2 regions of the Paenibacillus dendritiformis genome follow, and region 2 is predicted to be linked to the other one. Evidence: a T-box and tRNA genes for the amino acid it is inferred to sense, from the RefSeq annotation. Region 2 holds a T-box; the other holds one or more tRNA genes.
The links. A T-box is a leader RNA that pairs with one kind of tRNA and senses whether it is charged. The one in region 2 lies ahead of tyrS (tyrosine--tRNA ligase), so its partner is inferred to be a tRNA-Tyr.
Positions count from the first base shown of each region.

Region 1 (3,383 bases), 2.2 Mb from region 2:
TGCAGCAGATCGATAAGCTGACGGTCGTCGATACAGGCAACGGCGAAGGCGCGGCCCGCGTCAGCAATTATGTCACGCAACTGATGGCGACGGCCCCGCAGATGCTGAAGGACGTATCCGGACTGGACGTCGAGAAAATGATTCAGCGCCTGACGAATGGATCGGGTTCGGCACAGCCGAAGCGTTCTCCAGTTTCACCGGAAGCTCCAGCAGTAATCGGGGGCGACGAGACTCCGAAGGCAGAATAAACCGGTTATTGTACTAAGAGAACATCTAACCTATACAGCATAATAAAGAAGCCTTGCCGAAATTGTTAGGGCAAGGCTTCTTGTTCTATATAGATTGTCCTCCGTCGGCCTCCACAGCCCAGCGGCTGGTCATCGTTTCTGCGCCGTCAGCGCTGGGCCAACCGTCCTTCCTCGCTTGCAGGCAGACGGAGAGAGACTGTCAGAGCATGTATCTCCTCACAGGCGGAAGCGGGCTGGTGAGAACCGTGTGACCTTGACGCCTGCACTACAGTCTGCCATGTTTTTAGGCATAAATAACAAAGGCCAACGGATTTTTCGTACAACGGCCTGCAAACTGCAGAACGTCCCTGGAAACGTCTATCCGGTAAGCGAATATCCTGCACGATTGTTCCAGACGGGCCGATTCGGTAGGCAAATCCGCAAAACTCCACGATTTAACGAGGAATTGACATCGCCCGGGGAAGAGCCTCCAGAAGTTATTTTCACAGCCGCCAGCTTCCCTTTCAGCTCCGCATGCCGCGCTTCCAGCCGAGCGATATCAAAATCCTGCGCAAATACAGCAATTCGAGAGGGACAACTTTACCCGAAAGAGAATCCTGCACAACGGCAGCAATTTCACCCGTTTCCCCTCGACTTTGACAAAAAGGGCCTAGAATGATGTAGATGTGCAGCATTTCCCCGTAATGCAGACCCATTGCGCCGAAATTGCTGTAAAATAGCAGCATTTCCCTCCACTCGGTCAAGCCCCAAGAGGAAACGATGCCCCCAGGTTCCAACGATCTTAAAAGATTCGTTTCAAGAAGTACGTCTCTATAGCTAATCTTACCCCTAAAAAACAGATGGAAGACCTGCTTCCATCCCAATAAATTTATTAATTCTATAATAGCAAAAAAACACCCTTCAGGTGTCTTGGTGTTAAAACTGGTGCCGGTGAGAGGACTCGAACCTCCACGGTTTCCCTCACGATTTTGAGTCGCGCGCGTCTGCCATTCCGCCACACCGGCATATGAAGTTGATCTGGCGTGCCCTAAGAGATTCGAACTCCTGACCTTTTGATTCGTAGTCAAACGCTCTATCCGGCTGAGCTAAGGGCACATAATGTCCAGAAAGAATAAGTTGGAGGCGCCACCCAGATTCGAACTGGGGAATAAAGCTTTTGCAGAGCTTTGCCTTACCACTTGGCTATGGCGCCATCTGGAGCGGACAACGGGATTCGAACCCGCGACCCTCGCCTTGGCAAGGCGATACTCTACCACTGAGCTATGTCCGCGTAAATGGCTGGGGATATAGGATTCGAACCTATGCATGACGGAGTCAAAGTCCGTTGCCTTACCGCTTGGCTAATCCCCAAAGGTATGGGGCGATCGAGGGGAATCGAACCCCCGAGTGTCGGAGCCACAATCCGATGCGTTAACCACTTCGCCACGACCGCCACATTATGCAATTGTTAGATTGGCAGGGGCAGCAGGAATTGAACCCACACTAACGGTTTTGGAGACCGCTGTTCTACCTTTAAACTATGCCCCTATGTATGGTGGAGGATGATGGATTCGAACCACCGAACCCGTAAGGGAACAGATTTACAGTCTGCTGCGTTTGGCCACTTCGCTAATCCTCCACGATGGTGCCGGCGATAGGAGTCGAACCCACGACCTACTGATTACAAGTCAGCCGCTCTACCAACTGAGCTACACCGGCGCAAGCCTCTTATGGTGGCTCGGGACGGAATCGAACCGCCGACACGAGGATTTTCAGTCCTCTGCTCTACCGACTGAGCTACCGAGCCTAATAAGGTTAAGTATAATGGCGGAGCTGACGGGATTCGAACCCGCGTTCTCCTGCGTGACAGGCAGGCATGTTAGGCCTCTACACCACAGCTCCAGATTGGTTGCGGGGACAGGATTTGAACCTGCGACCTTCGGGTTATGAGCCCGACGAGCTACCGAACTGCTCCACCCCGCGATATATGGTGGACGCTGACGGGATCGAACCGCCGACCCTCTGCTTGTAAGGCAGATGCTCTCCCAGCTGAGCTAAGCGTCCATATTGTAGCGACTAATATATCTTAACAGAATGTTAGGGTTAATTTCAACCCTCAATTTTTACCAGTCACAAGACATAGTTGGTGACCCGTACGGGATTCGAACCCGTGTTACCGCCGTGAAAGGGCGGTGTCTTAACCGCTTGACCAACGGGCCATAACTGGCGGAGAGAGAGGGATTCGAACCCTCGAGACGCTTGTGACGCCTACACGATTTCCAATCGTGCTCCTTCGGCCAAACTCGGACATCTCTCCATGGCTCCCCGAACAGGACTCGAACCTGTGACAACTCGGTTAACAGCCGAGTGCTCTACCGACTGAGCTATCAGGGAATATATAAGGTATTGTACCTTAAAAACTGAATGCGAAAGTAAAGAATCATAATCATCTTCGTTAGGATAAGCCCTCGACCGATTAGTATTGGTCAGCTCCATGCATTGCTGCACTTCCACCTCCAACCTATCTACCTCGTCGTCTTCAAGGGGTCTTACCAATGTGGGAAATCTCATCTTGAGGGGGGCTTCACGCTTAGATGCTTTCAGCGCTTATCCCTTCCGTACTTGGCTACCCAGCTATGCCTCTGGCGAGACAACTGGTACACCAGCGGTACGTCCATCCCGGTCCTCTCGTACTAAGGACAGCTCCTCTCAAATTTCCTGCGCCCGCGACAGATAGGGACCGAACTGTCTCACGACGTTCTGAACCCAGCTCGCGTACCGCTTTAATGGGCGAACAGCCCAACCCTTGGGACCTACTTCAGCCCCAGGATGCGATGAGCCGACATCGAGGTGCCAAACCTCCCCGTCGATGTGGACTCTTGGGGGAGATAAGCCTGTTATCCCCAGGGTAGCTTTTATCCGTTGAGCGATGGCCCTTCCATGCGGTACCACCGGATCACTAAGCCCGACTTTCGTCCCTGCTCGACTTGTAGGTCTCGCAGTCAAGCTCCCTTCTGCCTTTGCACTCTTCGAATGATTTCCAACCATTCTGAGGGAACCTTGGGGCGCCTCCGTTACTCTTTAGGAGGCGACCGCCCCAGTCAAACTGCCCGCCTGACACTGTCCCCGAACCGGTTCCACGGTCCCAGGTTAGAA
Region 1 is NZ_AP025344.1:1,193,410-1,196,792, reverse strand. Features, by position in the region: gene L6439_RS05235 (flotillin lipid rafts scaffold protein FloT) at 1-248, shown strand, start outside; gene L6439_RS05230 (hypothetical protein) at 752-973, opposite strand; tRNA gene L6439_RS05225 (tRNA-Leu) at 1,171-1,252, opposite strand; tRNA gene L6439_RS05220 (tRNA-Arg) at 1,267-1,343, opposite strand; tRNA gene L6439_RS05215 (tRNA-Cys) at 1,366-1,440, opposite strand; tRNA gene L6439_RS05210 (tRNA-Gly) at 1,444-1,518, opposite strand; tRNA gene L6439_RS05205 (tRNA-Gln) at 1,524-1,598, opposite strand; tRNA gene L6439_RS05200 (tRNA-His) at 1,605-1,680, opposite strand; tRNA gene L6439_RS05195 (tRNA-Trp) at 1,702-1,775, opposite strand; tRNA gene L6439_RS05190 (tRNA-Tyr) at 1,781-1,866, opposite strand; tRNA gene L6439_RS05185 (tRNA-Thr) at 1,871-1,946, opposite strand; tRNA gene L6439_RS05180 (tRNA-Phe) at 1,959-2,034, opposite strand; tRNA gene L6439_RS05175 (tRNA-Asp) at 2,053-2,129, opposite strand; tRNA gene L6439_RS05170 (tRNA-Met) at 2,134-2,210, opposite strand; tRNA gene L6439_RS05165 (tRNA-Val) at 2,216-2,291, opposite strand; tRNA gene L6439_RS05160 (tRNA-Glu) at 2,372-2,446, opposite strand; tRNA gene L6439_RS05155 (tRNA-Ser) at 2,452-2,544, opposite strand; tRNA gene L6439_RS05150 (tRNA-Asn) at 2,546-2,621, opposite strand; rRNA gene L6439_RS05145 (23S ribosomal RNA) at 2,684-3,383, opposite strand, start outside.
Region 1: it has a tRNA-Tyr gene. The T-box ahead of tyrS (tyrosine--tRNA ligase) is inferred to sense a tRNA for this amino acid. The anticodon was not compared.

Region 2 (3,383 bases):
TATGGAGATGGCTAAATTGCTAGAATCAGAGTGTGTAGTAAATGTTACAGACTTTATTGATCATTTTGAAAATTATGAAGCAATGCTATACGAATATGTAAAGGAAATCTCAAGCATACAGAATGAGGGGCCATATGTGCTATGCGGATATTCCGGAGGAGGTAATTTAGCATTTGAAGTAGCAAAAACGATGGAGCAGAGTGGAATGAGCGTCTCGGATATTATCATGATAGATACAACACCTTGGAACAAAGAAGTTCATATGATATCAACTCAACTAATGCATGATATAGCAAAGGAAAATGATTTAAAATACAATAAAAGAAAATATTTAGATTATATGGATCAACTAACCAACCTGGGTAAAGTGTCAGCTAATCTTCATAACATAGTTGTTGAAACAGTGACAACAAGGTATAAGAAAAAATGGAGAGATTATACTTGGAAAGTATACAAGGAGTATAATGGATATGGGAAGCATGATGAGCTATTACATCCTGTATATGTTAAAGAAAACATAAAAATTATCAAAAGGATAGTGGATGAAATCGTTAATAGTAAGATGGAATCAGACGTGTATTGAACGAGCTTGAAGAGGGGAAAGAGCTTGAAGTTGGTCTCGGAGAAAGCTGTGGGAGGCCCTTTTTAGGAATTAATTTTGTTTCAGGGGAACTTAAAGTCGCATTGAAGCCGAGCAGACCTAGAATTATTTTCTGATCTTTGCTCGGCTTTTTCTCATGTCTTTTTCTCTTAGGGTAAACGCTGTTTTCTCAAGCTCATTTTATGCGTATTTATGCATATTCGGAGAACGCTGGCCGTCACCCCGATGGGGCCGAAGCGGAGCGGAGGAGGCCGCTTGCGGCTAATGGACTTCAGGTTAAACATGACAAGGGAAAAGGCTTTTCTGCATTCGTTCGGACGAAAGACGGCACCAACAACTGTACCTGTGTTGCATCGTCAATAGCAGCATGCAGCGTAAAGGACGATGCCCGATCCTCCAACCATGGATAAGGAGTTGCGTCAATCTGCCATAGCATGCCCGCTTGCGGTTTGCGTTCACGTGGCTGATGGGCTTTACTGCGACGCCGTTGCTTCAGCGAAGTGACAGCAATTGCTTCCGTAATACTTGGCTGTGAACAGCTCAACGATTCGTTCCTTCACTTCATTGGGGAGGGCGTGACAAGGCTTTTTTCCTCGATTCTTGTGTATAAGTTCTTGGGCTCCTTCTCCGGATTGGTATTTTTTCTTCATTCGAATGACTTGGCGCTCTGATAAACCAAGCGCTGCCGCTCCCTCCCTGTTCGTCATCCGCCCATCTATGATTTTCTCCACAACGAGTACCTTCTTCATTTCTGCTTTCGTCAATGTCATTATCTCCTGTCCCATAGTGACATTATCTCAGAACAGTTATAGGGTGACATTATCACAGACGAATAACAAATTTAGCTCTCCTATATTTGACAACCGGTTCATAATTCACTATAATGGCTTGTAATCTTATACGGAATATACGTTGAAAGAGCGCAGTAGCAGGCAGTCACTGTTCACAGAAAGCCAGGGGTTGATGGGACCTGGCAGCATACTGTTTCTTGCGAATTACACTCTGGAGTATCTTGGGTAATGCCAAGCGGGGTAGCTCACGATAATGGGCTGAGAGCGGTATGATGATCCGGTTGTTCCGGTCATTGTACAAGTTGGGTGGTAACGCGGTTCTTCAATCGTCCCTGGATCTGCTGGTGCAGATGAGGGGCGATTTTTTATTTTCGCGTATATTCGGGCATATAAGACCAAGACACAAGGACAGGGAGCTGAGAATGTTGAATATTATTGATGAACTGGAATGGCGCGAGGCGATTAATCAACAGACGGATGCCGAAGGGCTGCGCAAGCTGGTGGAGGAGCAGTCGATTTCGTTGTACTGCGGGGTGGACCCGACCGGAGACAGCATGCATATCGGGCATCTCATTCCGTTCATGATGCTCAAGCGGTTCCAGTTGGCCGGGCACAAGCCCGTCATTCTGATCGGCGGCGCGACCGGAACGATCGGCGACCCGAGCGGACGGCAATCCGAGCGGTCGCTGCAGACGATGGAGCAGGTGCAGGCGAATGTGGAGGCGCTGACCGCGCAGATGAAAAAGCTGTTCCTGACCGACGGAGACAATCAACTGCGCATGGTGAACAACTATGACTGGACGCATCAGTTGAATGTGATTGACTTTTTGCGCGACTACGGGAAAAATTTCAGCATTAATACGATGCTGGCCAAAGATATTGTGTCAAGCCGCCTGGAGAGCGGGATCTCCTACACGGAATTCTCCTACCAGATCCTGCAATCTATGGACTTCCTGCATCTGTACCGGGAAGAGGGCGTGCAATTGCAAATCGGCGGTTCCGATCAGTGGGGAAATATTACGAGCGGACTGGACTTGATTCGCAAAAAGGAAGGCCCTGAGGCCAAGGCGTTCGGCCTGACGATTCCGCTGATGCTGAAAGCGGACGGCACGAAGTTCGGCAAAACGGCCGGCGGCGCGATCTGGCTCGATCCGAAGAAGACGACGCCGTATGAGTTCTACCAGTTCTGGGCGAACACCGACGACCGCGATGTCGTTAAATATTTGAAATACTTCACCTTCCTCGATAAAGAGGCGATTGAAGCGCTGGCCGAGAAAGTGCGCACCGAGCCGCATAAGCGCGAAGCGCAAATTACGCTGGCCGAAGAAATGACGAGATTCGTTCACGGCGAAGAGATGCTGGCGCAGGCGAAACGAATTACGGCCGCGCTGTTCAGCGGCGATATCCGGTCATTGACGGCGGATGAAATTGAGCAAGGCTTCAAGGAAATGCCGACGTTTGAGGCTTCCAAGGAATCCAAGAATATCGTCGAGTGGCTCGTCGATACAGGCATTGAGCCGTCGAAGCGCCAGGCGCGCGAGGATATTGCCAATGGCGCCATTTCGTTGAACGGCGAGCGGGTGAGCGAGCTGGAATTCGTCGTCGGCGCCGAGCACGCGATTGAAGGACGCTTCATCATTATCCGCAAAGGAAAGAAGAAATATCATTTGGTGAAATTGGTGTAAAGGCAAGGACAAAATGAGATGAAAGCAACAAGAGGCGCCGGGCGATGCTGAAATCGCTGCTGCGCCTCTTCTTTTATTGCGGAAAAGTGATGCGGCTGCGGCCGGCAGATAGCCGTTCATTGCGGAGCAGTCATCACCCTGGGCCGGGCTTGCAATTGTCTATATTTCAAAGTACAATTGACATAATTATCTGATTTGTACGGGAAGAATGTCTGTTAGATACTTGAATTGTACCATCATTCGCACATTCGCGCTTATAACGAGGAGACGGCAAAGGAGGAGTATTGGTATGAAGAAGAGAGCTTT
Region 2 is NZ_AP025344.1:3,358,911-3,362,293, reverse strand. Features, by position in the region: gene L6439_RS14855 (non-ribosomal peptide synthetase) at 1-583, shown strand, start outside; partial or broken gene L6439_RS29885 (helix-turn-helix domain-containing protein) at 883-1,365, opposite strand; T-box leader at 1,505-1,729, shown strand; gene tyrS (tyrosine--tRNA ligase) at 1,818-3,077, shown strand.